DNA from 3 places in the Paenibacillus sp. FSL P2-0089 genome. Region 3 is predicted to be linked to each of the others. Evidence: riboswitches for the same ligand, from Rfam matches in the RefSeq annotation. Region 3 holds a riboswitch; each other region holds the start of a gene.
The links. Region 3 has a riboswitch for cyclic di-GMP ahead of NST69_RS00375 (anti-repressor SinI family protein). Riboswitches for the same ligand answer to the same signal wherever they lie in the genome.
Positions count from the first base shown of each region.

Region 1 (10,826 bases), 290 kb from region 3:
CATGCAGGTGAACAGCAGTTATATCATTCATGTACTTCGCTGGTTCCCTTCCTGGGTATTCTAGGAGGGGAACTGTAAGAGCCGCATAGTTGCTCAAAGCTGATGTTGATGAAGCGCATCAAGGAAGCTGTGGCTTACAATAAATTGAGGAGGAACCCTTGTGAAGGCCAGATATAGTGTAATTGTGCCCATGTATAATGAGGAGGAAGTCATTCAGATAACCTACGAACGGCTCAAAAAAGTAATGGATGAGTGCGGGGATTCCTATGAGCTCGTGTTCGTCAATGACGGCAGCCGGGACCGTACGGCTGAGATTATGCGCGAAATCAGTAATAGGGATGAGCATGTCAAGCTGATTGACTTCTCCCGTAACTTCGGCCATCAGGTGGCGATTACGGCGGGTATGGATTATGCTGAAGGCCAGGCTGTTGTGGTGATTGACGCAGATCTCCAGGACCCGCCGGAGGTCATCCTGCAGATGATCGCCAAGTGGAAGGAAGGCTATGAGGTAGTCTATGCCAAGCGGCTGAAGCGCCACGGAGAGACCTTCTTTAAGAAGGTGACAGCCAAAATCTTTTACCGTCTGCTCAGCAGCATGACCAGTGTGGAGATTCCCACAGATACCGGGGACTTCCGGCTCATCGACCGTAAGGTCTGCGATGTGCTGCGCGGCCTGAAGGAGAAGAACCGTTATGTACGGGGGCTGGTAAGCTGGGTCGGCTTCCGGCAGACCATGGTGGAATATGTGCGGGAGGAACGCTTCGCCGGGGAGACGAAATATCCGCTCAAAAAAATGATCCGCTTTGCGCTCGACGGAATCACCTCCTTCTCGCACAAGCCGCTCAAAATCGCCTCTTATGTCGGCTTCTTCCTGTCCTTCTCCAGCTTCATCTACCTGTTTCTGGTCTTATTCCAGAAAGTCTTCACCTCTTGGACTGTGCCGGGCTGGGCATCCATTGTCGGGGTGAACCTGCTGTTTAACGGCATTGTGCTGATGCTGCTGGGCGTGATCGGGGAATACATCGGACGGATCTATGATGAATCTAAGGATAGACCGCTTTATATCGTACGCGAGACCCGAGGCTACCCGGAGGCAGAGGCCGAAGACACGCGGAAGGCAAGCGATTATGCAAGATAAGGCTTGGCGCGCAGGCATGATCCAATTTCTGAAATTCAATGCGGTGGGCCTGCTTAACACGTTCATTGATTTTGCAGTATTTACCCTGCTGCATTCCCTGGGCATGCTTAACACCCCTGCACAGATTATTTCCTACAGTGCCGGGACGGCCAATAGCTTTTTCTGGAATAAAAAGGTGACCTTCAAGGGAAGGGACAGAGGCGGGGATGGCCGCTTTGACCGGATGCAGCTGGTGAGATTTATTGTGCTGAATCTGCTGGTGCTGGGCATTTCGGTGCTGCTGATTCATCTGCTGACTGATCGGCTGGGCGTCCAGGTGCTGATGGCCAAGGTGCTGGTTACCTTTGTTACAGTAATCATTAATTTTTTTGGAAGCCGGAAGTGGGTATTTTAAAGAGAGCGTATATCTTGCCCGTATTCTTCGGAGGAAAGCACTTATTCTATATTGCGGAGGCGATTGTCATGCGGAAGTTATCCTATTTGATTATACTTGCCGGGGTCCTGATTATGCTCTACCCCAAAGGAAGCGAATGGTACGAGGACCGTCAGCAGCAGAAGCTGCTGGAAGAGGCTGAACAGGCCTATAGTGAAATCGTTCCTTCGGCTACGGCTCCTGCCAGCCAGGATCTGAGCAAGCCTTATGCGGAAGTCACCCAGCTGCTGGCTGAAGAGTCTGGTGCGGAAGAGCCGGTTCCCACTACAGCGCCCGAGCTTGAAGTGGGAGGCAAAATCACCGCTATTATTGAAATCGATAAAATCGATCTGAAGCTGCCTGTACTGGAGGGCGCCACCAAGACCAATATGAAGCATGCAGCCGCGCATATGAAGGAGACAGCTCCGATTGGCGCGGTAGGCAATGCAGCGATTGCGGCACATCGGTCAAGAACGGCAGGGCGGCTGTTCAACAGACTGGATGAGGTCGGTAAAGGGGATGCCATTACTGTTATTACAAGCGGACAGGAATACAAATATGTTGTATATGATGTATCTATTGTAGAGCCTACCGATATTTCAGTACTGAAGGGTAAGGATGATGATAAGATTCTGACCCTCATTACCTGTGATCCGCTTGTCAACCCTACCCACAGACTCATCATTCATGCAAAGTTGACCTGATTGTCATAGGACAATGCTGAGAAAGGTCAAAAAACATAAAATTTTAGTCTATTTTTGCGGGAATCTAGTGATTTGGGTCTTGCTAATAGATTGAGATATGGTAAGCTATAACTATGAAAGCTAATACACGATAACGGCAAACCTATCGAAAGGTAGGGACGCAAAGCTACAGGGCCTTCCCGTCATGGATGGCAGCCAGTTACCGAATGAAGAGGCTTTTTTTGTTTGTTTTCATTCTGAATCTGTCATTATGTGGCAGTAGATTGGACAGATAAAGCTTATACGATAACGGCAAACCTATCGAAAGGTAGGGACGCAAAGCTAAAGGGCCTTCCCGTAAGAATGGCAGCCAGCTACCGAAAGGGGTTTTATCCATGAAGAAGTTTTATTTAATGCTGATTACACTTTTTGTGATCGTCACTTCCGTGCAGACAGGCACTGCTCAAGCTGCTAATGCAGATTCAAGCTGGTTAAATGTTGGACAACTTGATCAAGGGGTTATCGGGGTTTCGTACGATGTTCCTAAAGACAAGAAGATGAAGCTCATGATTACCAAGGACAATAACAGCTATACTTACAACTTATACACTTCCAAACCGACCGAGACGTTCCCGCTGCAACAAGGTAATGGCTCTTACAAGGTCTCCGTTCTTGAGAATACTACCGGTAACAAATACAAGGTACTATCTTCCGAGACTGTATCTCTCTCAATGAGCAATGTGAATGCCGTATATTTGAGCTCTGTACAGAATGTAAAGTGGAGTTCTTCCGATAAATCCGTTCAAAAGGCAGCACAGCTTACAAAGGGTCTGACCACAGATGCAGACAAAGTTAAGGCTATCTACAATTACATCGTAGCTAACGTGAAATATGACTACTCTCTGGCCAACAGCGTAAGCACAGATTATATTCCGAACAACGACAACACACTGGCTACCAATAAGGGTATCTGCTACGATTACGCTTCCTTGTTCGCTACTATGCTCCGCAGTGAAGGGATTCCAACCAAGTTGGTTATGGGGAATACAAGCTATGTAACTTCATACCATGCCTGGAACGAAGTGTTCCTGAATGGCAAATGGGTGACGATTGATACTACAGTGGATGCAGGTCTGGGTAAGAAAACAGCATCAACTGAACTGATCAAATCAGCAAGCAAATATACTGCAGCGAAATTCTACTAAGAATAGCTGTAACTATAGCATTATCTGAGAATAACCCGCTTAGTCATTAAGCGGGTTATTTTTATTTATATAAAGGTTGCTTTTTAATAGAAGGATAGGTTATTATAAATAAGCGTTGTTGGAGCGGCAAAGGAAATGAGAGATTACTTAAATAAGTGATTTCAAAAATAAAGCTTGCATTGCTCAGATGGACGTGATATATTATAAGAGTTGCTGGTGACGATGACATCGACACTAACAACGAGCTTGATCTTTGAAAACTGAACAACGAGTGAGTATCTGGAAATCACTTCGGTGAGATCCAAAAATGAGAATGTAAATTCTCGTCAGATGTTTCAAAATGAGCAATCGCTCTTTCTAAATACCAATTTGGAGAGTTTGATCCTGGCTCAGGACGAACGCTGGCGGCATGCCTAATACATGCAAGTCGAGCGGAGTTTGAGAGGAAGCTTGCTTCCTTTCAGACTTAGCGGCGGACGGGTGAGTAACACGTAGGCAACCTGCCCTCAAGCCTGGGATAACTACCGGAAACGGTAGCTAATACCGGATAATTTCTTTTTTCTCCTGAGAGAAGAATGAAAGGCGGAGCAATCTGCTGCTTGGGGATGGGCCTGCGGCGCATTAGCTAGTTGGTGGGGTAACGGCCCACCAAGGCGACGATGCGTAGCCGACCTGAGAGGGTGAACGGCCACACTGGGACTGAGACACGGCCCAGACTCCTACGGGAGGCAGCAGTAGGGAATCTTCCGCAATGGGCGCAAGCCTGACGGAGCAATGCCGCGTGAGTGATGAAGGTTTTCGGATCGTAAAGCTCTGTTGCCAGGGAAGAACGTCCGGTAGAGTAACTGCTACCGGAGTGACGGTACCTGAGAAGAAAGCCCCGGCTAACTACGTGCCAGCAGCCGCGGTAATACGTAGGGGGCAAGCGTTGTCCGGAATTATTGGGCGTAAAGCGCGCGCAGGCGGTTATTTAAGTCTGGTGTTTAAACCTTGGGCTCAACCTGAGGTCGCACTGGAAACTGGGTGACTTGAGTACAGAAGAGGAAAGTGGAATTCCACGTGTAGCGGTGAAATGCGTAGATATGTGGAGGAACACCAGTGGCGAAGGCGACTTTCTGGGCTGTAACTGACGCTGAGGCGCGAAAGCGTGGGGAGCAAACAGGATTAGATACCCTGGTAGTCCACGCCGTAAACGATGAGTGCTAGGTGTTAGGGGTTTCGATACCCTTGGTGCCGAAGTTAACACAGTAAGCACTCCGCCTGGGGAGTACGGTCGCAAGACTGAAACTCAAAGGAATTGACGGGGACCCGCACAAGCAGTGGAGTATGTGGTTTAATTCGAAGCAACGCGAAGAACCTTACCAGGTCTTGACATCCAACTAACGAAGCAGAGATGCATCAGGTGCCCTTCGGGGAAAGTTGAGACAGGTGGTGCATGGTTGTCGTCAGCTCGTGTCGTGAGATGTTGGGTTAAGTCCCGCAACGAGCGCAACCCTTGACTTTAGTTGCCAGCAGGTGAAGCTGGGCACTCTAGAGTGACTGCCGGTGACAAACCGGAGGAAGGTGGGGATGACGTCAAATCATCATGCCCCTTATGACCTGGGCTACACACGTACTACAATGGCCGGTACAACGGGAAGCGAAGCCGCGAGGTGGAGCCAATCCCAGCAAAGCCGGTCTCAGTTCGGATTGCAGGCTGCAACTCGCCTGCATGAAGTCGGAATTGCTAGTAATCGCGGATCAGCATGCCGCGGTGAATACGTTCCCGGGTCTTGTACACACCGCCCGTCACACCACGAGAGTTTACAACACCCGAAGTCGGTGGGGTAACCCGCAAGGGAGCCAGCCGCCGAAGGTGGGGTAGATGATTGGGGTGAAGTCGTAACAAGGTAGCCGTATCGGAAGGTGCGGCTGGATCACCTCCTTTCTATGGAGAATCGTCTTCTGCAATGAAGACATTCAAATCGGAAGCTTTGCTTCCACTAATAGAACCCTTGGGTTCGAATACTCACTCGTTGGTCAGTTTTGAGAGTTTAAGCTCTCATCTTTAAACTTGATCCTTGAAAACTGGATACCGAAACGAATTTGCGTTTTAGAACATTCCTTTAAGCTGAACTTGTGTAAACAAGTTTCATATTAATGGCGATACTAGCGATTTTCCTTAGGGAAAACGCATTGGTTAAGCTACTAAGAGCACACGGAGGATGCCTAGGCGCCAGGAGCCGACGAAGGACGTGGCGAACAACGAAACTGCCTCGGGGAGCTGTAAGCAAGCTTTGATCCGGGGGTGTCCGAATGGGGAAACCCAGCTGTGGTAATTCGCAGTTACTCATTTCTGAATACATAGGAAATGCAGAGGCAGACCAGGGGAACTGAAACATCTAAGTACCCTGAGGAAGAGAAAACAATAGTGATTCCGTCAGTAGCGGCGAGCGAACGCGGAACAGCCTAAACCAAGGGGCTTGCCTCTTGGGGTTGTGGGACGTCTCACATGGAGTTACAAAGGAATAGAGTAGGCGAAGAGGTCTGGAAAGGCCCGCGATAGAGGTAAAAGCCCTGTAGCCTAAACTGTGTTCTCTCCGAGACGGATCCCGAGTAGTGCGGGGCACGTGAAACCCCGTATGAATCCAGCAGGACCATCTGCTAAGGCTAAATACTACCTGGCGACCGATAGTGAAACAGTACCGTGAGGGAAAGGTGAAAAGCACCCCGGAAGGGGAGTGAAATAGAACCTGAAACCGTGTGCTTACAAAAAGTCAGAGCCCTCTTTATGGGTGATGGCGTGCCTTTTGTAGAATGAACCGGCGAGTTACGTTTAACATGCAAGGTTAAGGTGAGAAGCCGGAGCCGCAGCGAAAGCGAGTCTGAATAGGGCGACTAAGTATGTGGACGTAGACCCGAAACCGTGTGATCTACCCCTGTCCAGGGTGAAGGTGCGGTAACACGCACTGGAGGCCCGAACCCACGCATGTTGAAAAATGCGGGGATGAGGTGGGGGTAGCGGAGAAATTCCAATCGAACTCGGAGATAGCTGGTTCTCCCCGAAATAGCTTTAGGGCTAGCCTCGGTGAATGGAGTGGTGGAGGTAGAGCACTGATTGGGTGCGGGGCCCGCAAGGGTTACCAAGCTCAGTCAAACTCCGAATGCCATTTACTTCTTGCCGGGAGTCAGACAGTGAGTGCTAAGATCCATTGTCAAAAGGGAAACAGCCCAGACCATCAGCTAAGGTCCCCAAGTGTGTGTTAAGTGGGAAAGGATGTGGAGTTGCACAGACAACCAGGATGTTGGCTTAGAAGCAGCCACCATTGAAAGAGTGCGTAATAGCTCACTGGTCGAGTGACTCTGCGCCGAAAATGTAACGGGGCTAAACACACCACCGAAGCTATGGCTAGATGCTTTGCATCTGGGGTAGGGGAGCGTTGTATGTAGGTTGAAGGTGTACCGTAAGGAGCGCTGGACAGCATACAAGTGAGAATGCCGGTATGAGTAACGAAAAGATCAGTGAGAATCTGATCCGCCGAAAGCCCAAGGTTTCCTGAGGAAGGCTCGTCCGCTCAGGGTAAGTCGGGACCTAAGGCGAGGCCGACAGGCGTAGTCGAAGGACAACAGTTTGAAATTACTGTACCACCGTAATCCGCTATGAGCGATGGGGTGACGCAGGAGGGTAGTGACGCGGACTGATGGATGTCCGTCTAAGCAGTGAGGCTGGTGTGCAGGCAAATCCGCACATCGTAAGGCTGGGCTGTGATGGGGAGCGAAAATTATAGTAGCGAAGGTCATGATCTCACACTGCCAAGAAAAGCCTCTAGTCAGGAGAAGGTGCCCGTACCGCAAACCGACACAGGTAGGCGAGAAGAGAATTCTAAGGCGCGCGGAAGAACTCTCGTTAAGGAACTCGGCAAAATGACCCCGTAACTTCGGGAGAAGGGGTGCCTCGGTAGGGTGAATAGCCCGAGGGGGCCGCAGTGAAAAGGCCCAAGCGACTGTTTAGCAAAAACACAGGTCTGTGCGAAGCCGCAAGGCGAAGTATACGGGCTGACGCCTGCCCGGTGCTGGAAGGTTAAGGGGAGCGGTTAGGAGCAATCCGAAGCTGTGAACCGAAGCCCCAGTAAACGGCGGCCGTAACTATAACGGTCCTAAGGTAGCGAAATTCCTTGTCAGGTAAATTCTGACCCGCACGAATGGCGTAACGACTTGGGCGCTGTCTCAACGAGAGATCCGGTGAAATTTTAATACCTGTGAAGATGCAGGTTACCCGCGACAAGACGGAAAGACCCCATGGAGCTTTACTGCAGCTTGATATTGAATTTGGGTACGATCTGTACAGGATAGGTGGGAGCCGTGGAGGCAGGAGCGCAAGCTTCTGCGGAGGCGCCGTTGGGATACCACCCTGATCGTATCTAGGTTCTAACCTAGTGCCCTCATCGGGTACGGGGACCGTGTCAGGCGGGCAGTTTGACTGGGGCGGTCGCCTCCTAAAGAGTAACGGAGGCGTTCAAAGGTTCCCTCAGAATGGTTGGAAATCATTCGCAGAGTGCAAAGGCATAAGGGAGCTTGACTGCGAGACCTACAAGTCGAGCAGGGACGAAAGTCGGACTTAGTGATCCGGTGGTACCGCATGGAAGGGCCATCGCTCAACGGATAAAAGCTACCCTGGGGATAACAGGCTTATCTCCCCCAAGAGTCCACATCGACGGGGAGGTTTGGCACCTCGATGTCGGCTCATCGCATCCTGGGGCTGAAGTAGGTCCCAAGGGTTGGGCTGTTCGCCCATTAAAGCGGTACGCGAGCTGGGTTCAGAACGTCGTGAGACAGTTCGGTCCCTATCTGTCGTGGGCGCAGGAAATTTGAGAGGAGCTGTCCTTAGTACGAGAGGACCGGGATGGACGTACCGCTGGTGCATCAGTTGTTCCGCCAGGAGCATGGCTGAGTAGCTACGTACGGACGGGATAAGCGCTGAAAGCATCTAAGCGTGAAGCCCCCCTCAAGATGAGATTTCCCAATTAGTAAGACCCCTTGAAGACGACGAGGTAGATAGGTTGGAGGTGGAAGTGCAGTAATGCATGGAGCTGACCAATACTAATCGGTCGAGGGCTTATCCAAAAGCTACCCCAAAAAGTGAAGATGACGCTGACGAAGCGGATTCCGAATACTTTCCGGGGGCCCCGTAAGAAGGGCAAACGCAGATTCGTTTCGGATTCAGTTTTCAGGAATCAATTTCCTGAAGCATTTACGCTGTAAATGCCCGTTTGGTGGCGATAGCGGAGGGGTTCCACACGTACCCATCCCGAACACGACCGTTAAGCCCTCCAGCGCCGATGGTACTTGGACCGAAGGGTCCTGGGAGAGTAGGACGTTGCCAAGCACACAAGACCACTGTTGAGAAATCAATAGTGGTCTTTTTGTATTTTCGGGGAAGCCTTGTGGACAGGTTGTGAGTAGATTCCAGGTCTTCTTACAAGTGGCGCATAGTTATACACATGTGGATAGATTTAGTTTTTTTGATACTTCTCCCCAAATGATGTGGATATCCGGTACAATAATGTGGATAGGTACCGAAAATTGGGGATAGACAGGTGAAGGAGCCAAAGGTTATGGATAAGCATAGCAGCTTTTTGTGGACAGAGCAGTTCAGGGTTCAGGCAAGTGACACGGATTACCGTTCAAGGGGCAAGCTCTCCTTCCTGCTGGATATCATGCAGCGTGCTGCGGATTCGGCTGTAAGCAGCCTGGGGCTAAGTATGGAGAGTATGCTCAAGGCGGGCATGGGCTGGATGGTCATCACCCTGGATCTGAATCTGCAGCGTCTGCCATCCCCGGGTGAGCTTCTTGAGGTACATACCTGGAGTAAAGGAAACAAAGGACCGCTCTGGCAGCGGGATTACCGGATCTATGACGCCCAAGGTGTAGAGCTTGCTTCGGCGCGATCGATCTGGGCCCTTGTGGATATCGGGAAGCGGAAGATTTTGCGTCCGTCAGCCTTGCCTATTGTTGTTGAGCCGTATTTAGAAGATTCCGTAGGGAGTCTGCCGGATAAAGTAATCCTTCCACCCGAACTTCTCTTGCAGGAGACTTACAGTTATCAGGTAAGATATAGCGGGCTGGATAACAACAAACATCTTAACAACGCGCGATATGCAGATTTATGTTGTGATGCCCTGGCGCTGGAGGAGTGGGAGGAGTTAGAGCTTACGGGGCTTCATATCACCTATGCTCAGGAAGCCAAATATGCTGAGGAGATTAGTGTTATGCGATCTTCTCTGACTGAAGAAGGGTTATATGTGCGCGGGCAAGACGGGGAGCGGATCTTTTTTGAAGCTTGCCTGAAGCTTAGAAGATAGGTTGATGTCTGAGGGAGACTTACATAGCGTTAAATCTAGACAGTTGCTCGAATTTCAGGGGAACTGTCTTTTGTCATATTTGCTATTTCCTTATATGTCACAAATACACAATTGGCATTCGTTATACAGGTGTAAAAGGAAAGTGGAGGTGATTCCTTTGGAGCAAGGCAACCCCGGGGGCCCAATGAATCCAAATAAGATTGAAGAAGCCATTCATCAGGTACACGCAGGAGACAGGCAAGCGTTCTCAACAATAATTAAGGAGTATGAAAGAAAGATTTACACGTATTGCTACTATCTCTTAAGGAGCCGTGAAGAAGCGGAGGATGCTGTGCAGGATATATTCGTTAAGGTGTATCAGCAGCTTGGGCGTTATGAACGGCGGGTTTCTTTTTCGGCCTGGCTATATAAGGTGGCTTATCATCATTGCCTGGACCAGCTTCGCAGGCGTAAGCGCCGCAGCCGGTTACTGTCCCTTTATAAGCTGCAACTGATGACGAATCAACAAGCGTTGCCGGAGGAGTCGCCGGTAGACCGGATTTTTGAAAATCTCACTTCGGAAGAGCGGGGGCTATTAATCCTTCGTGTCATTGAACAATACAGCTTCGAAGAGATCTCAATGATTACCGGAAGCAGTTCGGCGGCGCTGCGCAAAAAATATGAACGGCTCCGTAAAAAACTGATTCAGCAAAAAGCGGATGAAAAGGGAGGGTGTGCTCATGGAGAAGTGGCAGAATCAAACTGAGAAGCAAATGCTGGAACGTATTCGCAGCAGCGTCGGAAGAGTAGAGCTTCCTGTAGATAGCTATAATGAGCAGATTATGAACCGGATCGAACATTTGGAGACCAGAGGAGGAAGCAAATTGCTTAAGAAGACGTTGGCAGCCGCAAGCATAGCCGCCCTGATAGGATTAGGTACGATAACTGCAGGATTCATCTCCCCGGCCTGGGCCGATACCTTGAGTCAAATTCCTGTCTTCAGCAGTATATTCAAGCACACGGACAACCCGGGCCTGAAATTGGCCGCTGAACAGGGCCTGACCACAT
Region 1 covers NZ_CP152006.1:380,726-391,551, forward strand. Annotated here, with positions in the region: gene NST69_RS01570 (glycosyltransferase family 39 protein) at 1-64, shown strand, start outside; gene NST69_RS01575 (glycosyltransferase family 2 protein) at 161-1,138, shown strand; gene NST69_RS01580 (GtrA family protein) at 1,128-1,532, shown strand; gene NST69_RS01585 (class D sortase) at 1,601-2,254, shown strand; cyclic di-GMP riboswitch class I at 2,380-2,461, shown strand; cyclic di-GMP riboswitch class I at 2,535-2,615, shown strand; gene NST69_RS01590 (transglutaminase-like domain-containing protein) at 2,629-3,438, shown strand; rRNA gene NST69_RS01595 (16S ribosomal RNA) at 3,805-5,365, shown strand; rRNA gene NST69_RS01600 (23S ribosomal RNA) at 5,616-8,541, shown strand; rRNA gene rrf (5S ribosomal RNA) at 8,687-8,803, shown strand; gene NST69_RS01610 (acyl-ACP thioesterase domain-containing protein) at 9,033-9,779, shown strand; gene NST69_RS01615 (RNA polymerase sigma factor) at 9,964-10,524, shown strand; gene NST69_RS01620 (DUF4179 domain-containing protein) at 10,499-10,826, shown strand, end outside.
Region 1: linked by a shared signal. The riboswitch ahead of NST69_RS01590 (transglutaminase-like domain-containing protein) and the one ahead of NST69_RS00375 (anti-repressor SinI family protein) in region 3 are both predicted to bind cyclic di-GMP.

Region 2 (10,826 bases), 3.2 Mb from region 3:
GACGGCACCGCCTGAGCTTGCGGATACGGTTGCTGCGGCTCTGCGTGAAGCGGCAGCATTATACGATTTTTAATAATAGACCAAATGCACTAGTATCCCCTATAATATTACAATACACATTATTATTTATAGGGGGACTTTACATTATGGACTGGATGAACAAGCTGCCGTTGAAACAAAAAATCGTCACCGGATGTTACCTGGTTGCCGCTTTATTCGCTGTCCCTGTCTTAATCACGCTAATCCTCATGGACAGGCTGTTCATCGGCATTATTCTTGTCGCCGTCCTGGCAGCGCTGACTTACCCGCTTGCGCGCTTCATTGAGAGAACGCTTACATCTTCATTTGAGGATATCTCCAATGTGACGCACACGATTGCCAAAGGCGACTTCACCAGCCGTGCCGATGAGAATGGCTCCATGGGCGACATCAGCCGCTCCTTCAACACCATGATTGACAAGCTCAAAAAAATCCTCACCGATGCCTCACAGATTACCCGTCAGGTTATGGACGCCAGCCGCGGGATTGAAGACAAGAATCAGAACCTGAAGTTTGTCATGGCGCAGGTGGCCTCCTCCTCCAATGAACTGGCCCTCGGTGCTAACGAAATCTCGGTGGATATCGCTGATATGACCGAATCGATCAAGGATATCGAAATCAAAGTCTCCAATTATACGAATTCCACCAAGGAAATGAATAAAAGGTCTGTACATACGCTGGAATTGGTAGAACAGGGACGGCAATCGGTGGATACCCAAGCCGAAGGCATGCGCAAGAACATCCAGGCTACCCAGAAGGTGGCGGATACTATCGAAGCCCTATCGCATAACGCACGAGGCATTACGATGATTACCAAGACGATTACCGAAATTGCTGAACAGACCAATCTGCTGTCGCTCAATGCTTCTATTGAAGCCGCCCGTGCAGGCGAGCATGGCCGCGGGTTCGCCGTTGTTGCCCAGGAGGTCCGCAAGCTGGCCGAGGAATCCACCGCTTCAACCAAAGAGGTGTTCGGTCTGGTACGCAGCATCGAAGCGGATATCAAGCAGGCTATCGATAACATCGCCATCAATGAAGAGGTAGTCCAGGTGCAGAATGAGATGATTACGGAGACAGCCAACATTTTTGCTCAAATTGTGCATAGTGTCCAATACATAACCGAGCAGATTGCCTCCTTTTCCGCAGAGAGTGACCTTATGCTGGAGAGCGCGCTCAAGATCTCCGGGGCGATCGAGAATATCTCAGCCATCACCCAGGAGACCGCCGCAGGGACGGAAGAGGTATCCGCAGCGATGAACGAACAGATTCATGCTCTTCAATCCGTAGCTGAGGAGACAGAGAAGATGACCTCCGCGGTCTTCAACCTGCAAAAAACAATTCATATTTTCAAATTTTAACCTCAGCACAAAGAGACACGCCTGCGGAATTTTCTGCGGGAGGTGTCTCTTTTTTTGGGCAAAACAAAGATTGTTATGTAATATTCACAAATTGTTGAAATTGTGCATAAGGGTAAAAAACGTGCTTTGCACTTCTTTACTATAGTCGTTCTATTGTCATGGCTTGTCTATAAGCTAATATCTCACATCACTATTACTTAAGTCCTATCACCGAAATATGTAATGCTGTATATCTAGTGAATTCTTAATGTTTTGCAGTAAATCAGGAATGTAATGAGGCTTTGTGCTCACTTCCCACATTAATCAACCTAAACGGCCATTTGCATTTTAAGACTTTAGTCTTCCAGGGACAACCATTTTCAAAAGTTTGAAAATCCAAATATTTAGCCATTTCCACTCCTGAATATTCGTCAAATTCCGAGTTTCTTCTCACAGGGGTTATTGACAAAAGCGGAGCAAGGAATATATTGTAAAGGAAAATTCTCCACAAATTCATTTATAACCGCATACCGGCAAAATTCACCGAAAGGGAATGACGCAAAGCCATGGATCTACAGTCTCATTTCTGAAGTGGGATCATGACAGCCAGGTTGCTGAAAAACTGTGAACGCCTTAGGTTTCGCGTTTGATTATGGTGATTCGTGCAACAGACCTGTGCTCCAATGGTGAGTACAGGTTTTCTATTGCTGACGTATACAAATAACAACTTGCGGGGTGGATGTTCTGAAGACAGTTGCAGATTATATGGCGGAAGCATTACACGATCTGGGAGTCACTCATTCTTTTGGAATCATAGGCAAGTCTATTTGCCCCATCGCTTTGAAAATGGTTGACTACGGTATAGAGTTCATCCCCGGCCGGCACGAATCCAGCTCCGGCTTCGCCGCCGGCGGTTATGCTCTGAAGACCGGCAGTCTCGGGGTAGCCTTCGGCACCTCCGGTCCGGGGGGAACGAATCTGCTCACCGCAGCAGCGCATGCCAAGGCCAATAATCTTCCCGTCCTCTTCATCACCGGACATCAGTCCATCAAGGAGCTGGGCATTCCCCAATGTCAGGATTCCACTTCCTACCTGGCTGATTTGGCGGATATGTTCCGGCCGGCCACCCTCTTCAGCAAGCTCGTTGAACGCGGCGATCACTTCAGCACGATTTTCAACCATGCCCTATCCATCGCCCTCGGTGACCAAAAAGGTCCGGTCCATCTCTGCATTCCGTTTGATGTGCAGACAGAGCGGCTCGCGGAATGCCGGATTGTTCTGCCGGAACGCGAGGGACTAGTCAGTTATCAGAACTATGACCGGGTCATCTCGGCGATTAATCAATCCGCTAGGCCGCTGATCATTGCCGGTAAAGGCGTCAACCGCTCAGGTGCCCATCAGGAACTGGTTCAGCTGGCCGAAACCTTCAACATTCCTGTAGTCACCTCTCCAGGCGGCAAAGGTGCAATAGCTCATGATCACCCGCTCTACCACGGTCCTGTCGGCGTTGGCGGCTCCTCGCACGGCGATGAATTGCTGAACAACAGCGACCTGTTCATTGTTCTGGGCTCCCGCCTGAGCGACATGACCATCTGCAACCTGAAGCCGGAGAATCATCCGCCGCAGCTGATCCAGTTCGATGTAGATCCAACCTTTGTCGGCAAAATACTGTCCTCATCCACCATCGCTGTCGGCGGGGACTTAAGGGACAACCTGGCACTGTATCTTCAGAAGCTGGACCCCTCTACGGTCACCAAGCATGAAATCACAATCTCCAATGCTTACAATGACGAGTTGCCCGTGCTGGCGGGGCTCTCTCTGGCTTCGGTAATGAGCACGATGAGCGACTTGATTCCTTACAACAGCAGCGTGTTTGTAGATGACGGCAGCCACGGGTTCAATGCTGTGAAATGGTTCAATGTCCGCAGGCCCGGCAGCTTCATATTCGATGCCTACTTTGCTTGCATGGGCAATTCAATTGGCATGGCGATCGGCGCCAAGACGGCTTCTCCCGGAGAGACTGTCTTCTGCATTACCGGTGACGGCTGTTTTATGATGCTCGGAACTGAAATAAACACAGCCGTTTGCAAGGACATTCCGGTGATTTTCATTGTGGTGAACAATAAGCAGCTGGATATGGCGCTTAAGGGTATGGAGAAAACGACTGGCCGGATTGACGGTACGATCTTCGAGGTTCCGATGGATGCCGTGAAATTCGCCGAATCGCTGGGTGCAGCCGGCTTCCGCTGCGAGACGCAGGAGGAGTTCGCTGCCGCAATCCAAGAAACTGTGGCACTTAACAAGGCAGCTGTAATTGAGCTGCTGACTGACCGTGATGAAATGCCTCCTACGGCCCACCGCACGCTGGATCTTACGTAAGGAAGCCGTATCCGCACACCTTTTCTAACCTACTATCAGGAGGACATATCGTGAACAAGAACATGAACAGCGGACTCGATCATTTCACTGATCTCTCAGGAGATTATGGGGCCAAGGCCCTGGCTCCGATCAAAGAGCATTTTCCGGAATTAGCCGAATATATCATGGGCAATGCCTATGGCGATATTTTTCAGCGGACCACGATTGGCTCTGACTGGAAGGAGATCGCGGTGATCTCGTCGCTGATTACGATGGGACAATATGAACAGCTGGGGGTTCATTATGTAATGGCGCTCCGCGTTGGCATGACCGTCGAGCAGATCAAGGGCGTGCTGCTGCATCTGACCCCTTGCGTCGGTGCCCCCCGGGTGATTTCGGCCTTTAATGTGCTGCTGGATACTCTGGAGGAAATCAAAGAAAAATCTTCATAAATCTACAAATTTCGACTTTTGATTGCACGTTTCAGTATGATCTGGTTATAATGAAGGCAAAATATCCCAAATCGAATTGCGGTTTTGTCGAATATAGTCGCAGGAATAACGTTTTGGAGGTATTGGAAATTACACTTAGGGAGAGATCAACATGGGACAATTTATTTTGAAGACAGATACTGCGAAGAAAGTAATCAATATTGAGCTGGAGGGAACCTTCTCTAACGAGGACGGGCTCAAATCTATACAGGCTTACCAGCAGACTATTAACCCGATCAGCCCTGCTGAATATGCACTAGAGATCGACTGCCGCAAGCTGAATGTAACCGCTCCTGATGTTGTACCGCTGCTTGAAGGCTGCTTCATCATGTTCAAGGCTGATGGCTTCCAGAAAGTGAGTCTTACCCTGGAAAATAACCCGATCCTCAAAATGCAGCTGGCACGCCTGGGCCGCAAAGCAGGACTTGAGAATCTGGAGATCACTTCAACCGTACAAGCTTAATAAATACAATTTAAACCTAAATCAGCCGCTTGAAACGCACAGGTTCATTCATTAAACCGGCTGCTAATGCTGGAAGAGAGTTTTGTAAGAAGCAGATTCGTGAGAAGTATAGCTAACAAAACTTTAGGAGGTCTGTACTATGGCGGGGATTCGCATTAAGGACATTGATATCTACCATCCAGACAAAAGAATCGGCAATGACTTTTTCATTCAGCATTTTGATGACAAAGGTATTGATATCCGTGGACTGCTGGCTACTCTGGGCCGTGAAAACCGCTACAGCATCGACAGCCCGGATGAGAATTCCCTGACAATGGCTTTTGAAGCCGCAAGTAATGTTCTGGAGAAGACCGGTCTTACCGGCCCTGACATTGACCTGATCGCTTATGCAAGCCAAACCCCTGAATATATATTTCCTACGAACTCATTGATGATTCACCGCCTGATTAACGGAGCTTCGCATACCATCTGTATTGACAGCAATGCCAACTGTGCCGGAATGACCGCCTCGGTTGAGCAGGTCAGCCGCCAGATGATGGCGAACCCGAGAATCCGCCGCGCCCTGGTCATCGGCTCCGATTACGTGGCACCGCATGCGGACAAGAATGATCCGGTATATTACGCGAACTTCGGTGATGCCGCTGCCGCTGTTATTCTGGAGCGCGATGAGCATTCGGTCGGCTTCATTGACTCTATCTACCAGACAGACACCTGTGTGTACGGCAACTCTCTGTTCCCGGCAGAAGGCCTGGCTAAGCTCGGACGCACCGGTGTTGCCGCAGGAGAGTTCAATGTGAAGTTCATTCCATTCGATGATTCCATCTGTGTGGATGCCGCTTCCGAATCAATCAACACTCTGCTGAGCAACAACGGGATTGCCCCTGAATCGGTCAAGGCTGCCTGCTTCTCACAGCTGTCTCTTCCGAACATCCAGGCCGTCTCCGGCAAAACCGGTATTAACCCTGAGGCCGCAGTCTACATAGGCGATGAGTTCGGCTATACCTCGACCAGCAGCCCGTTCATTGCCCTTCACAGAGCCGTCACTACCGGGCAGCTTGAACGCGGAGACAAGGTCCTGTTCTGGACCGTGGGCGCCGGATGGCAGAATGTCGCATTTGTAATGGAGTACTAATCTTACTGTTCATTCTGTTCCAGAGTAAAAAACGGCCCGCAGCAGAGTTTCTGCCTGCGGGCCGTTTCTGTTCTTAATGCCTCTACTCCGCTCTAAAGTCTGCCTTCGTGCTTGCCCTCATGCTTCTCCCAGCCCATCGTGCGCGACACAGCATCCTGCCAGGCACCGTATCTGCGTTCCCGCTCCTCCGGCTCCATCTGCGGCGAGAAGACCTTCTCGGCCGTATTGAAGCTCTCTAGCTGCTCACGGGTCCATACCCCGGAGGTAAGTCCGGCTAGCAGCGCAGCGCCAAGTGCTGTAGTCTCCGCGTAGGTTGTACGTGTCACTTCGCTGCCCAGAATATCGGCCTGGAACTGCATCAGCAGATTGTTGCGCACCGCACCGCCGTCTACCCTCAGGCCGGTGAGCGGCATGCCGGCATCCTTCTGCATTGCGTCGATGACATCGCGGGACTGGAAGGCCAGTGATTCCAGCGTCGCCCGTACCAGATGTGCGGAGGTGGTGCCACGCGTCAAGCCGAATATGGCGCCCCGCGCATACATATCCCAGTAAGGCGCACCCAGGCCGGTAAAGGCTGGCACTACCACAACCCCCTCACTCTCGTCCACCTCGCTGGCCTTCTCTTCCGAGTCGGCGGGCGCGACAATTAGCCCCAGCCCCTCCTGCAGCCACTGCACAGCCGCTCCAGCCACGAAGACACTGCCTTCCAGTGCATAATAGAGCTCATCCCCCATGCCCCAGGCTACCGTAGTCAATAGGCCATGACTGGATGCCACAGCTTCAGTGCCTGTATTCATGAGAATGAAGCAGCCTGTCCCATAGGTGTTCTTAGCACTGCCTGCCTCCAGGCAGGTATGACCAAACAGCGCTGCCTGCTGATCCCCCAGCACCGACCGGATAGGAATCTCCAGACCGAACCACTGCTGGTCACAGACACCGAAATCTCCGCCCGACATCCTCACCTCCGGCAGAATGGACGGCGGAATACGCAGCGTGTCTATCAGCTCTTCATCCCACTGGCGCTCATGCAGGTTATACATCATCGTTCTTGAAGCATTAGTAACGTCTGTAGCGTGTACCGCACCCCCGGTCAGCTTCCAGATCAGCCAGGTGTCTATCGTTCCCGCCAGGAGCTCTCCCTTGCCCGTACGCTCTCTTGCTCCCGGTACATGATCCAGAATCCATGCCAGCTTGGTCGCCGAGAAATACGCGTCGATGACAAGCCCCGTCTTGTCCGCAATGACTCCGGCCATCCCCTGCGATTTCAGCTCCTCACATTGGTCTGCTGTCCGCCGGTCCTGCCAGACAATTGCCGGATAGATCGGTTCGCCTGTAATTTTATCCCAGATAAGTGCAGTCTCCCGCTGGTTGGTAATCCCGATTGCCGTGATGTGATTAGCCGGTACAGAGCTTGCTGCAATGGCATCTCTGGCTGCGGCAAGCTGGCTCTCCCAGATCTGCTCCGGGTCATGCTCCACCCAGCCTGGGCGGGGAAAGGATTGCTTGATCTCATATTGCCCCTGCGAAATCACTTCCGCCTCTGTATCAAAGAGAATTGCCCGTGAGCTGGTAGTACCTTGGTCCAAGGATAAGATCATAATGCCCAGCCTCCTGCAAGCCTTAGCTTGAATATATGTTTCACGATGAACAATATTAATGTGGTGATTTCAACAAAAAGCACCTCTGCTCTCAGAGGCGCTGTCATGCATGGTCTTGGTTTACTGTTTTTCGACAGGAAGCCGCAGGGTAAATGTGGTGCCTTCTCCCAGCTTGCTGGAGGCATAAATGCTGCCGTGATGCGATTCGACGATATTCTTCACAATAGCAAGACCAAGCCCGGTACCGCCCGTCTCCCCGCGCAGGCGGGCTTTATCCGCTTTGTAGAAGCGTTCGAAGATAAACGGCAGATCCTCGGGGTTAATGCCGGCCCCCTGGTCTCTGATCGCGATCTCCACCAGACTCCTGCCCTCCAGTACTACTGTGCCTGCCAGAATAGAGATTCTCCGGTCCGCCGGAGTGTGCCGGAAGGCATTATCCAGCAGATTGGTCAGCACCTGCTCCAGCTTGTCTTCATCGGCTGCCCCCAGCAGCAGTTCCTGTTCAGGCTTCTTAAGCTCCAGCATGATATCCCGCTCCTTGGCTCTGACGGAGAACTTGCGGTATACCCGCTCCAGCAATTCTCCCACATCCACCCTGGCCTTCAGCATATCCGTATGTCCTGCTTCCATGCGTGCCAGGTCCAGCAGATCCTTCACCAGACGGCCCATACGCAAGGATTCATCATGAATGACCTGAACCAGCTCACTGCTCTCCTCCGGAGAGGAAGCCATTCCGTCTAGTAGTGCTTCACTGTAGCCCTGCATCATGGATAGCGGGGTGCGGATCTCATGGGATACATTGGCCACGAAATCACGCCGCATCTTCTCCAGACGTACCTCTTCGGTCACATCCCGCAGAACGGCAACAGCTCCGCGCAGATGATCTTCGGAATAGAGCGGTGCCATGTGCACCGACCATACCCCCTGCCGGACATGGACATTGGAGCGTTGATCGCCCCCGCCCTCAAGGGTGCTGAAGAACAGCGGGCGAAGCGGCGGCGGCACCTCACTGGAAGCGGCGGCCTTCGGAAGTAAGCCGTTATCCTCTTCTTCCTCCCAGGCAAGATCACTCCAGGTTTCGAGGAGGGTCTGGCCATGCGGATTGGTGAGGATGATCCGGCCTTCGATATCGAAAGTGATTACCGCATCGCTCATGCTGCGCAGAACACTGGATAAATGCCCTTTTTCATTATTCAGACTGCGTATATTCTCTTCCAGCTCTTCCGCCATGTGGTTAAACGATGTGGCGAGCTGGCCGATCTCATCGCTTGTGACCAGGGTCAGTCTTGTTCCATACTCGCCGCGGCGGATGTCATTCGCTGCCTCAATAACCTGCTGCATCGGCTGGGTGATCTTCGTGAACAGGAACAGTGCAAAGAAGGTGGTCAGAGAGAACCCTATCATGCATGTATACATGAACAAGCGCTTGATTGCACCGGAATTGGTGAAATTACTGTCGATGTAAGGCAGCAGGAACAGCCCGAGTGTAATGAGCACGACAGCAACCAGAAAGATGATCGTGATCCACAGCTTACCGACAAGGCTTCTCCAGAAGTTCACTTATTTAGGCACCTCTAGCTTATAGCCTACTCCCCATACCGTTGTAATCATCGCTGCCGATTCCGGGGATACCTTATTCAGTTTTTCACGCAGACGCTTGACATGGGTATCCACGGTGCGCAGATCTCCGAAGAACTCATAATTCCATACATCCTTCAGCAGCTCCTCACGTGAGAACACCTTGTCCGGTGAGATGGCCAGATAATGCAGCAGCTCGTATTCCTTGGGCGTCAGACTTACCTCTTGGCCCCCTGCGCTTACGCGGTGTGCATCATGCTCAATAATCAGGAACGGGAACACGATATTGTTGCTTGAATTACTCTCTTTGGACAAAAATGCCGTTGCGGAAGAACGGCGCATGATCGCCTTGACCCGGTAGATCACCTCGCGCGGACTGAACGGCTTGACGACATAATCGTCTGCCCCCATCTCAAAGCCCTGCACCCGGTTAATCTCCTCACCCTTAGCGGTAAGCATCAGGACCGGTGTGGACTTCACCCCTCTTAGCCGGGTCAGCACTTCAATCCCGTCAATACCCGGCAGCATCACATCCAGCAGAATCAGACCGTAGTCATTGGCGGTTGCTTTGCGCAGGGCGATTTCCCCGTCCTCCGCCTCATCAATCTCGTAGCCTTCTTTTTCAAGATACATTTTGAGCAGGCGGCGGATACGTTCTTCGTCATCCACCACCAGAATTCTATTCAAGTGCTCAGCCATTTACACAACAACCCCTTCATCAATTACAGTAGAACGTCACCCTGGATCATACGCATGCCCGAAAGAAGCCTGAGCTTATCAGTCCGTTCCCGCATATGAATGAAGTCCGGCGATAACCAGGTTAACGCCGACCAGGGTAAACATTACGATTAGAAAGCCGAGTACAGCGAGCCAAGCGGATTTGCGTCCCTGCCAGCCGCGGGCCAGCCGCAAATGGAGATACGCACTGTAGAACAGCCAGGTGACGAGAGCCCAGACTTCCTTGGGGTCCCACCCCCAAAATCTGCCCCAAGCCACCTCGGCCCATATCATTGCAAAAATCAAAGCCCCCAGTGTGAAAATCGGAAACCCGATGGCGATCGCCCTGTAGGTAATCTCATCCAGGTCATTCTCGTCAATTCCATCAAGTACCGGATGAAGAGCCTTCCCTAGCGGCTTACGCACGGCCAGCCGAAGAAGCCCGTACAGGAGCAGTCCGGACAGCAGTGACCAGATCACAGTGTTGAACTTGCGCCCTGCATTGACGCCATTCATCCAGGATGGTGCTTGAAACAAAGGCTTCTGAAGCCCAAGAAACGGCTGGAAGCTCTCAATTTCGCTATGGTACGGTGCCACAATCGGCGGCATTTTATAACTCACTTTCTCTATTGTACTATCTTCCTGCCCGGGGCTGTCAATCGTAACGTTCGAACGGACAAAAACAGATTCATAGCCCGCGCCGCGGAAGGCAAATACAGATCCAAGAAACCCAATTATAACAATGATCGAGAACAGAGTAAATTCGACCAGCCGCTGCTGCTTGCGGTCACTGCGTTCCTTGCTGTCAAATTTCACTGTCCGCAGCAGATACATCAGCCCGGCGGCAAAGCCAACCGCGAAGAAGGATTCCCCGAGGGCAGCAAGCGTGACATGAATATTCAGATAGATCGATTTGAGCGAAGGAATGAGCGGCTGCACTTCCTGCGGAAATACTGCTGCATAGGCCATCACAACAATGGAGATTGGAACCGCGAATACCCCAAGAATCATCTTGCGGTAAATGGCGAAGATCACCGTAAAAGCCACCATCACCATCATCGATAGGAAAGTCATGAACTCATACATGTTACTTACCGGAATATGACCGGCCCC
Region 2 covers NZ_CP152006.1:4,643,162-4,653,987, forward strand. Annotated here, with positions in the region: gene NST69_RS19540 (YafY family protein) at 1-73, shown strand, start outside; gene NST69_RS19545 (methyl-accepting chemotaxis protein) at 147-1,397, shown strand; cyclic di-GMP riboswitch class I at 1,899-1,995, shown strand; gene NST69_RS19550 (thiamine pyrophosphate-binding protein) at 2,112-3,755, shown strand; gene NST69_RS19555 (carboxymuconolactone decarboxylase family protein) at 3,806-4,186, shown strand; gene NST69_RS19560 (hypothetical protein) at 4,338-4,688, shown strand; gene NST69_RS19565 (3-oxoacyl-[acyl-carrier-protein] synthase III C-terminal domain-containing protein) at 4,828-5,820, shown strand; gene glpK (glycerol kinase GlpK) at 5,913-7,418, opposite strand; gene NST69_RS19575 (ATP-binding protein) at 7,539-8,978, opposite strand; gene NST69_RS19580 (response regulator transcription factor) at 8,979-9,695, opposite strand; gene ccsA (cytochrome c biogenesis protein CcsA) at 9,774-10,826, opposite strand, start outside.
Region 2: linked by a shared signal. The riboswitch ahead of NST69_RS19550 (thiamine pyrophosphate-binding protein) and the one ahead of NST69_RS00375 (anti-repressor SinI family protein) in region 3 are both predicted to bind cyclic di-GMP.

Region 3 (10,826 bases):
TGCTCCGGCAGGATGACTACAGCTTCCCTGCTGAAGAGCCTATCCTCTCATTCGTAACCAGCGCCTACCAAGCAGATTCGCAGGTATCCCCCGCGCTGCTAGCCACGTATGAGCAGTTGAATACAGAATTAACCGCGTCCAAGGATACCCTGTTCTCCACAATCCATACCTTACAGGAGCGGCTCACAGAAATCGCTGAAGCCAAAACAACCCTTGAGGACAAAGCGAAGGCACAGCAAGAGGAAGAGGAACGCCTGGCGCTTGAAAAGGCCGATAAAACCAGAGCGGAGGAAGCCCAGCGGCTCGCCATAGAGAAGCAGAAGGCTGCTGACGAAGCGCTGAAGCTGGAGAATGAACAAGCACAGAACCAGCCGGCCGCAACCAGTCTTCCTGACAAAAGCCAGCCGGGAGAGGAGCCTGCTCCCGCAGCGCCTGTAGAGGACAATCCAGTCCCCACAGCTTCAGCAGCAGCAGAGGTTATTCCCACTGCCACTCCGGCGTCTGAGATTCTTTTACCGGAAGCAACTCCAGATCCATTACCCGGCAGCGTAATTCCAGGCACTGTAATGGACGGCGCGCAGCCTGCTCCTACAGCTACACCGGCTCCACAATCTGAACCCAGCAAAGGCGGCGAATAAGATGCGCATCCGAAAAATAGTCAATACGATAATTTCCACTCTGATTCTTATAGTGTTCCTGGTGCTAATCACAGCCGTTGTCATCTCCAAAGCCTCCGGCGGCGAGCCCTCCTTCTTCGGCTACCAGATCAAGACGGTATTATCCGGCTCCATGGAGCCCGGCATCCAGACCGGTTCCATTGTGGCCATTAAGCCGGGCGGGGACATGACCCGGTTCCAGAAGGGCGATGTGATCACTTTTCTGAATCCCGATAATATCCTGATTACCCACCGCGTGGTCGCTGCCGAGCTGAACAGTGCTCTGGGGGAAGCCAGCTACACCACCAAGGGCGACAATAATGATTCAGCCGACACCGCAGCCGTCAGTTCCACGAATGTGGTAGGTGAGTACACCGGCGTGACCGTCCCCTATGTGGGCTATGCCATGAGCTTCGCAGTCTCCAAAGCCGGAAGCGTAGTGCTGATGATTATTCCCGGACTGCTCCTGCTTCTCTACGCGCTGTATTCTTCCTGGAAGGCCGTTGCGGCACTGGAAAAGAAGAATGCCCCGTCATCCGCAGCCAGCAGCGGCGGGCCGGATACTCTGACTGACCTCGTACAATGATCAATTGTTCTCTCCCGTTTACGAAACGCGGAGCCACAATACAGCTTGCCGGAAGCACCGGCTATGCACAAAGCAGACTCATAAGAGAGGGATGAACAAATGAACGTCAAAAAAACATTAGGTCTCGGCGTTGTATCGGCAGCATTAGGCTTAACCCTGGTCGGCGGAGGCACCTTCGCTTACTTCAGCAGCACTTCTACTTCCTCAGCTTCTTTTAACAACGGAACCCTATCATTACAATCTGATCCCTCCGTCATTGTTAATCTCAGCAATCTCAAGCCGGGCGATACCGTCTTACGGGACTTCAAGCTCAAAAATGACGGGACGCTCAATATTCCCAAAGTGGTACTGCGCACCTCATCGGCCATTACAGACGCCCAGGGAGACAACGGCTCCCATAATTTCAAGGATGATATTATTGTGACCTTCCTCGTGAACAAGGATAAGAAGGAATCGCCGCTCCTGGTCATCTCGCTGGCCGATCTGGAGCAGGAGAGTCCCGATCTGGTGGCCCGGGGAATTCTCGGAGCGATCTTAGGCGGAGAGAAGTCCGGCATCAAAGCCGGCACCTCGGATAACCTGACCATCCAGTTCGCCTTCAAGGAGACCCTCCAGCCGCAGAACTATTATCAGGGCGACACGCTTGCACTGACTCTGAATTTCGAAGCCAACCAGGAAAAAGGCACGCTCAAATAATTCCACAAAAACAAACCATTCGAGGAGGAAATAAATAATGGGTATCAAAAAAACATTGGGTCTTGGCGTAGCATCGGCAGCACTGGGCTTGTCTTTAATCGGCGGGGGCACCTTCGCTTACTTCAGCTCCACAGCTACCAGCACGGCAACCTTCGCAGCGGGTACGCTGAAGCTCGGCTCTTCCTTCAATACTCCGGTAGCGCTGACGAATCTGAAGCCGGGAGACTACACCGTCCGCACCTTCACCTTGTCCAATGACGGCACACTGGATATCAAATTCCTCAAGCTTGCCACCACTTACACCGTGACCGATGCCAAGGGCGATAACGCGGGCCAGGATCTCGGAGACCACTTCAAGGTCAAGCTCCTGGATAATACGTACACCGGCGGTTCACTAAGCGGTCATGTGCTGTCCGAGATCTCCCTGAAGGATCTGAAAAACACCCCCAGCTACGATCTCGTAGCAGCAGGTGTACTGCCAGGAGGGATTGCCGCCGCCGGGTCCAAGACCTTCAAGATCGCCTTCGAATTCGTAGACAACACGCTCGATCAGAACATTTTCCAGGGTGACGGCTTAGCTCTGAACTGGACCTTCGATGCTCTTCAAGGAGTGGGAGAAGCCAAGTAGATCAGGGGCCAGCCTATACAAGTGAAAATGGCTTTGCCGGCCTTTTATTAGGAAGGCAGCGTTTCAGCAATCCATCAAGACGGCATATCCTCCCTCATCCGGGCCGGGTATGCCGTTTCTTTTTTCCCGCTGCCGGGTTCAAGGATTTTTGTCCGTTTTGCGGATTTTTGTTATACTGACAAGAGAAAACGGCTTTGCCGGCCTTTGAACGGGCGGTACCGTTTCAACGAGAAAGATAAGGAGAATGTATAGCGCAAAGCATATAACTTCTTATTTTTCACCAAAAAAAGTACGGAGGGCGTTGTAATCGTGTCAGATACTATGGGAAGCCGCATCCACAAACTCCGGCTGGAGAAGGGCTATTCGTTATCCGAGCTTGCCGATAAGGCTGATGTGGCGAAATCATACCTCAGTAATGTGGAACGGAACATTCAATCCAACCCCTCCATTCAATTCATCGAAAAAATCGCTGACGCGCTTCAGGTATCCATTCATGCACTGTTGTATGGCGGACTGGCAGAGACGGAAGAACAGGCTCTGGACGGGGAATGGTTCCGGCTTGTTCAGGAGGCCATGGCCTCCGGTATAAGCAAACGCGAATTCAAGGAATTCCTCGATTACCAGAAATGGCGCATGGAACAAAAGGACAACTAGACGAGCATTATATGCCACAGGGAAGACTCCGCACGGCAGGGAGGCCACCTTCGGCGAAGGCAGCCTTTCAAGCGGCATACAGAAAAGGCACAGCGTACCGGACGCTGTGCCTTTTCTGTATGTATCCGAACAATGATGACCGCCCTTACATCGCCTGGAGCGCCTTCTCACTTAGAAACCGGCGGATATCCTCCGCCGCGATCCCCGCCTGCTTGGCAGACATCAGCAAGTGCACCCATTCTAAATCCAGATCTACTGCCTGCAGCTCGTCATTCCCCTGGTTGGACATATCCAAGAAATCTCCTCCTAGAATTTTCGCGTCCCCAGGCAGTCCGGCCATCATAGTAGTATTGCTACTTTGTAGTATTTCTACTTTAGATCCGAGACTTTGTGCCCCTGTCTTTCGGCAGGTTTACCTTTTACTGGACCCTTTCCATCATGAAAGGATCTGGCAAGAATCGATGAAACCGTTCTCCGCAATAACATTATACAAGATCATACGCAATTAGTGTGTCGTTTTCTGGAATTTTTTTATGAAAAAATGTGAGGAAACTTAGCTGAAATTGCCAGCGGCTTGTATAAATATTTCCAGTTCCAAGTTCAAACACTATCTAATAGTTTAAATATACTAAAGGGAACCCCATCCGCCCCGACTTGCCGCTGCACGCAACATCGTATAGAGACAATTACCCATTTGTATGTATAACGGGCTGTTATATGAGTTTTTTCTATTTATGATAGTTCCGTATGAATACTGTAATGAATCATGCCAAATTGCGAACGGATTGACCGAAAGTATGAATTGATTACCCCGCCGGAAAGTAGCACAATAGGATGAGAATGAAACCGCAAACATTTGCAGCTCCGCCAAGTGGCACACTGGATGCCTCGCGTGGAGTTTATCCGTTAGGAGGACCTATTCATGGCAGTCAAAGAGCCCTATAACGACACAGTATGGAGCAAATACTACGGCCCCAACCTGGGCTACATCCAAGAAAGATATGAGCAATTTGTCAAGGACCCCTCTTCTGTTGAACAGCATTACCGCGATCTCTTCACCGTATCCGGCCCCCCTCCACTGGCACCCGATGCCGAGAGGGCTCCAAGGCCTGCCGTATCAGCAGATGCCGAGTGGCTCAAGAAGGCTGTCAAGGCTTCGAAGCTGATCGCCAATATTCGAATATATGGCCATATGGCCGCAGACATTGACCCGCTGGAGCGCAGCACGAACCCGATGGCCAAATGGCTGGAGCTGGAGACCTACGAGCTTACCCGCGAGGATCTTAATGCCCTGCCCGCTTCGCTGATCTGGGATAATGCCCCTGCGGATGTGCATACCGCGATGGATGCCGTCCACAGAATGCGCCAGGCCTATACACAGACCATTGCTTATGAATTCGGGCATGTGCATGATGAACGCGAGCTGCGCTGGCTCAACAGCCAGGCGGAATCGATGACCTCCCCTGCCCCGCTGAATAATACAGAACGCAAAGAGCTGCTGAAGCGGCTGGTTCAGGTGGAGCATTTTGAGACCTTCCTGCACAAGACCTTCGTCGGTCAAAAGCGCTTCAGCCTGGAGGGCAATGATGCCCTTGTGCCAATGCTGGATGAGATTGTGCGGGCTGCCGCGCATGACGGCGCCGAGCATATCCTGATGGGTATGGCCCACCGCGGAAGACTTAATGTGCTGGCTCATATTCTGGGCAAGCCTTATGATATTATTTTCTCAGAGTTCCATCATTCGCCGAACAAAGAGCTGTTCCCTTCGGAAGGCTCCATGGGCGTGACCTACGGCTGGAGCGGTGATGTGAAGTACCATCTCGGGGCTGACCGTGCCGTCCGCGAAGGCGAGACCGTGCGCACCCGGATCACGCTGGCCAATAACCCGAGCCATCTTGAATTCGTCAATCCTGTCGTCGAGGGCTTCACACGCGCCGCACAGGAAGAACGCAACGCTCCGGGACTGCCTAAGCTGAACACAAGCAAGGCTATGGCTGTGCTGATGCACGGCGATGCAGCCTTCCCTGGCGAAGGTATTGTCGCTGAGACGCTTAATATCGGCAAATTGCAGGGTTATCAGAATGGCGGTACCGTGCATATTATCGTCAATAACCGGATCGGCTTCACCACCGAGAGCGAGGATTCCCGCTCCACCCATTATGCCAGCGACCTGGCCAAAGGGTATGAGATTCCGGTCGTGCATGTTAATGCCGATGACCCGGAAGCCTGCATTGCCGCAGTCCGTCTGGCCAGCGCTTACCGCCATATGTTCAAGAAGGACTTCCTGATTGATCTGATCGGCTACCGCCGCCACGGACATAATGAAATGGATGATCCCGAGACGACCCAGCCGATTGTGTACGGCAAAGTGCGGAACCACCCTACTGTGTACCGCGCTTATGCAGAACGCCTGGAGCGCGAGAAGGTAATCACAGCCGATGATCTGAAGAACATGATTGCCGAGGCGGAGAGCGTCCTCCAGCAGGCCTTCGATCAGATGAAGGAAGGCAAGCAGAAGAATGCGGAGTCCAAAACCGCCGTCGCGCTGGATAATGGCAGTCCCCAGCAGCGTCCGACTGCCTTCCCTCTGGCTGGTCTGCAGGAGATTAACCGCGAGCTGCTGCGCGTACCGGCAGGCTTCAAGGTCTATCCGAAGCTGGAACGGATTCTGCAGCGCCGCAAGGATGCGCTGAATGACGGAGAGCGGGTAGACTGGGCGCTGGCAGAGACACTGGCCTTCGCTACCATCCTGAAGGATGGCACGCCGATCCGCCTCAGCGGACAGGATTCACAGCGCGGCACCTTCGCCCACCGCCATCTGGTGCTGCATGACAGCGAGAACGGCGAACTCTATTCTCCGCTGCATCAGCTGAGTGATTCCAGCGCTTCCTTCGGCGTCTACAACAGTCCGCTGTCCGAGGCCTCTGTCCTCGGCTTCGAATATGGTTATAACGTGTTCGCACCGGAGACCTTCGTCATCTGGGAGGCTCAATATGGCGACTTCGCCAATGCCGCTCAGGTCATTATCGACCAGTTCATTTCCGCCGGCCGTGCCAAGTGGACGCAGCGCAGCAATCTGACGATCCTGCTGCCTCATGGCTATGAAGGCCAAGGACCAGAGCACTCCAGCGGCCGAATGGAACGGTTCCTCCAGCTCTCCGCCGAGGAGAACTGGACTGTAGCCAACCTGACCAGCGCTTCGCAGTATTTCCATCTGCTCCGCCGTCAGGCCGCGCTCTGCGGACAACCGGATGCCCGGCCGCTGGTGATCATGGCGCCGAAGAGCCTGATCCGTAACACGCGCAGCACCTCAGCCGGAGCGGACCTCGCTTCGGGCACCTTCCAGCCGGTTCTTCCCGAGCCGCTGCTCGGCAGTAAGCCGGAAGCCGTGAAGCGCCTCGTGGTATGCAGCGGCAAGGTGGCCATCGACCTGCAGACGGAGCTGGAGGCAACGCGCGGACAGGACTTCTCCTGGCTGCACATTTTGCGCATGGAACAGCTCTATCCGTTCCCGGAACGCGAGCTTGGCGCTCACCTGAGCAGCTTCAGCTCTCTGGAGGAGATCGTCTGGGTGCAGGAAGAACCGAAGAATATGGGCGGGTGGACGTATGCCGAATCCCGGCTGCGCGCCATCGCACCGCAGAAGGTCACTGTCCAGTATATCGGCCGTCCGGACCGTTCCAGTCCGGCCAGCGGCTACGCAGATGTCCATAGCTTCGAGCAGCGGCGCATTGTCCGGGAAGCCCTGAAATTGAATGCTGCAGTGCAAGCACCTGTACCGTCTTCCTGAGCACAGCAAGGCGGTCATCCGATATCACGCACACCACTATATTTGGGGAGGTACGGCCTGTGTCCGAGATAAAAGTACCCGATTTGGGCGAATCGATTTCCGAAGGAACGATCTACAAATGGCTGGTTAAAGAAGGCGACACTGTCGGCCAGGGAGATGTGCTTGCCGAGCTTGAGACCGACAAGGTCAATCTCGAGATCAGTGCAGAGGAGGACGGCGTCATCTCCTCCATCCTGCGCCAGGCGGGCGAGAACGTTGCCGTTGGCGAAGCCATCGGCATCATCGGCAGCGCCGCCGGGGCAGGTGCTGCCAGCGGGGGCAAGCCTGCAGCAGATAATGCTCCGCAGAGCGGCAGCGCGCCTGCTGCTGCCGCAAGTGCCGCAGCGGCTGAACCGGCCGCTGCGGTAACGGCTCCAGCCGCCGCCGAAGGTGCGGCGGCAGGCACTGCGGCCCTGGCTTCGCCGGGGGCGCGCAAGCTGGCGCGGGAGCGGGGCATCGACCTCGGCGAGGTCAGTGCCCGCGACCCTATCGGCCGGATCGGTCAGGCCGATGTGGATGGTCATGGCGCAGCGGGGCCGCAGGCCGCTGCGCCAGCAGCTCCGGCGGCCGTGCGGCCGGAGCCGGCGAAGCCCGCGCCGCCGGCAGCGGGCAAGGCGCCGCATGCCGAGGACGGCAAAGCCACCGAGCGCAAGCGCATGTCGCGGCGGCGGCTGACGATTGCCAGCCGCCTGGTCGAAGCGCAGCAGACGGCCGCGATGCTGACCACCTTCAACGAGGTGGACATGACGGCCATTCTCGACATCCGCAAGCGCCGCAAGGATGCCTTCAAGGAGAAGCACGAGGTCGGACTCGGCTTCATGTCCTTCTTCACCAAGGCCGTCATCGGCGCGCTCAAGGCTTACCCGATGCTGAACGCCGAGATCGACGGGGAAGATCTCCTGCTGAAAAAATATTACGACATCGGCATTGCCGTAGCTGCCAAGGAAGGCCTGGTCGTACCCGTCGTCCGCGATGCCGACCGGCTTAGCTTCCCAGAGATCGAGCGGCGTATCGGCGAGCTGGCCTCCAAGGCGCGCGCCAATACGCTCAGCCTGCCGGAGCTTCAGGGCGGCACCTTCACCATCACGAACGGCGGAGTGTTCGGCTCCCTGCTGTCCACACCGATCCTCAATACCCCGCAGGTCGGCATTCTCGGCATGCACAAGATCCAGCTGCGCCCAATCGCGCTGGATGAGGAGCGTACGGTCAACCGTCCGATGATGTACATCGCTTTGTCCTACGATCACCGGATCGTGGACGGATCAGAAGCGGTCAGCTTCCTGGTCAGAGTCAAGGAATTGCTGGAGGACCCGGAATCCCTGCTGCTGGAAGGCTAAGCCCCCGGCCCATCGCTTCTCCAACCATTTAATTAACATAAAGGCACCCGTTAGAGCGTAACCCTACGCCCTCCCGGATGCCTTTTTGCTATATCCGCTGACTCTGACTCAGCCATACCCGCTCATACCACCATGCGCCTGTTCTCGGCAGCCCACGCACCTCCACCGCGCTAAATGTGGTCGGTTTTTCGACCACATTTAGCCGACGAAGCGCGTCCGGGCCAATTGTGATCGGTTTTTCGATTACATTTGGCCGACGCGACGCACCCAGTCCAATTGTGATCAGTTTTTCGATTACATTTGGCCGACGCGGCGCACCCTGTCCAATTGTAGTCGGTTTTTCGATTACATTTGGCCGACGCGGCGCACCCTGTCCAATTGTAGTCGGTTTTTCGATTACATTTGGCCGACGCGGCGCACCCAGTCCAATTGTGGTCGGTTTTTCGATTACATTTGGCCGACGCGGCGCACCCAGTCCAATTGTGGTCGGTTTTTCGATTACATTTGGCCGACGCGGCGCACCCAGTCCAATTGTGGTCGGTTTTTCGATTACATTTGGCCTACGCAGCGCGTCCAGTCCATTTGTGGTCGGTTTGCTGAATTAAGTACGTTAAACAGTCGAACGGACGACATTCTGTATTAGGTACACTGCTCATTTTCATGCTGGAGTTGTGCCTCGAAAGACATGTTTGTTTTCGACCATGAAAAAAAGACCTCCACCACCCGCTCACGCGAACGTAGGACATCTCTTCTCCAAAAGCTATTCTCTTTGTCTATACTACTTTAAGCCGACGTAAGTCGATAAGTCGATATATGGTTTAAGCCGTATGCCGTGAAGGCTTCAGGCTCATTCCCTTGGCTTTGGCTGCTCTGGCTACCGGAGGCTTAAGCGAAACCGCCAGGATACAGGCCAGAATACACAGCAGACCGATGATGTTAAAAGTAGGCTTGAACCCGCCGAGGAAGGCGGCGATGAACGAACCGGACAGCGCGCCGATCCCGAAGCCCTGATAGATGATGCCGTAGTTCTTGCTGTGATTCTTCAGGCCGAAGAAGTCACTGACAATCGCCGGGAAGACGGTAATGTTACCGCCGAAGCAGAAGGCGATGGCCGCCACACAGGCGAAGAACAGGCCATAGCTCAGTGTGGCATAGCTGAGGGTAAACATTGCCACAGCCGTTACTGCGAGCGTGATACTAATCAGCTTGGTGCGGCTTACCCGGTCGGATAATGCGCCAAGAATCAGGCGTCCAGCCGTATTAAAAATAGCGATCATCGCTACCGCATTCGCCGCCGTCGCCACATCCATACCCGCCAGCTGCACACCGATATCCTTCACGATACCGATCAGATAGAGGCCGCTCATGCAGGCGGTAAAGAAAATCACGAACAGCAGGTACGCTTCCTTCGTGCGGAGCATTTCTTTTACCGTATAATCCTTAGGCAGCAGAGCCGCCCCGGAAGCGGACGATGCCCGGTTTCCCGCAGCAGTTACAGCAGGTGCAGCCACCGGAACCTCCCGGATCAGCAACGAGCCGAGGAGGATCATCAGCATGACCATCAGGCCCCAGTATAGAAAAGCATTCGACACCCCTGCCGATTCAATCAGGCCGCCGTTGATGTATTTGAAGATCAGACTGCCCGTTCCGTAAGCACCCACGGACACCCCGGAGATCAGTCCCTTATTCTTCGGGAACCACTTCATCAGGTTGGACAACGAAGTAATATACGCCGTGCCATCAGCATACCCGACCACTACGCCAGCCAGCAGGTAGAACATCGGCAAGGAACTGGCCTGTGAGCTTAGAATCAGCCCCAGTCCGAGCAGTATACCGGAAGCTGCGGTCAGTCTGCGGAGACCGAACCGGTCCTGCAGCTTGCCTGCGAACAGTGTGGCGAAGGCCAAGGCGAAGCTGGTAATAGAAAACGTTATCGAAACTGAGCTGAGCTCAAACCCAAATGTACTAACAAGATGTGCGTTGAACAGGCTCCAGGTGTAGATGGTACCGAGTCCCATTTGCATAATTACTGTACCTAATACGATGAGCCACCGTTTACTGGCTGTATCCGTTATCATCAGAATTCCCTCTTTCTCTCTGAAGTCGCTGAAGTCGCTTCAAGGCTTACTCTGCCTCTTCATTGTAGCGAAAGGAGCTCCTTCTGAGAGAAATCCGGAATGAGATGACACTGACGGGGAATGAACTGCCGTTAGAGACGCATAATCTGCCTGAATTCCTTCACCTTGCTGCGGCTGACTGGAACCTCCACATTCAGATCACGCAGCCTAAGCAGATAGGTATTGTTGAACCAGGGGATGATTTCCTTGATTTTGGACAGATTGACGAGATAGGAGCGGTGGCAGCGGAAGAACTGCTCCTGCGGCAGGCGGGTATGGAATTCACTGATACTGAGGGCCATGCTGTATTCCTCCCCCTTGGT
Region 3 covers NZ_CP152006.1:86,144-96,969, reverse strand. Annotated here, with positions in the region: gene NST69_RS00400 (hypothetical protein) at 1-638, shown strand, start outside; gene NST69_RS00395 (signal peptidase I) at 640-1,242, shown strand; gene NST69_RS00390 (TasA family protein) at 1,342-1,938, shown strand; gene NST69_RS00385 (TasA family protein) at 1,976-2,566, shown strand; gene NST69_RS00380 (helix-turn-helix domain-containing protein) at 2,888-3,220, shown strand; gene NST69_RS00375 (anti-repressor SinI family protein) at 3,366-3,509, opposite strand; cyclic di-GMP riboswitch class I at 3,544-3,647, opposite strand; gene NST69_RS00370 (2-oxoglutarate dehydrogenase E1 component) at 4,143-7,010, shown strand; gene odhB (2-oxoglutarate dehydrogenase complex dihydrolipoyllysine-residue succinyltransferase) at 7,070-8,386, shown strand; gene NST69_RS00360 (OFA family MFS transporter) at 9,205-10,464, opposite strand; gene NST69_RS00355 (LytTR family DNA-binding domain-containing protein) at 10,596-10,826, opposite strand, start outside.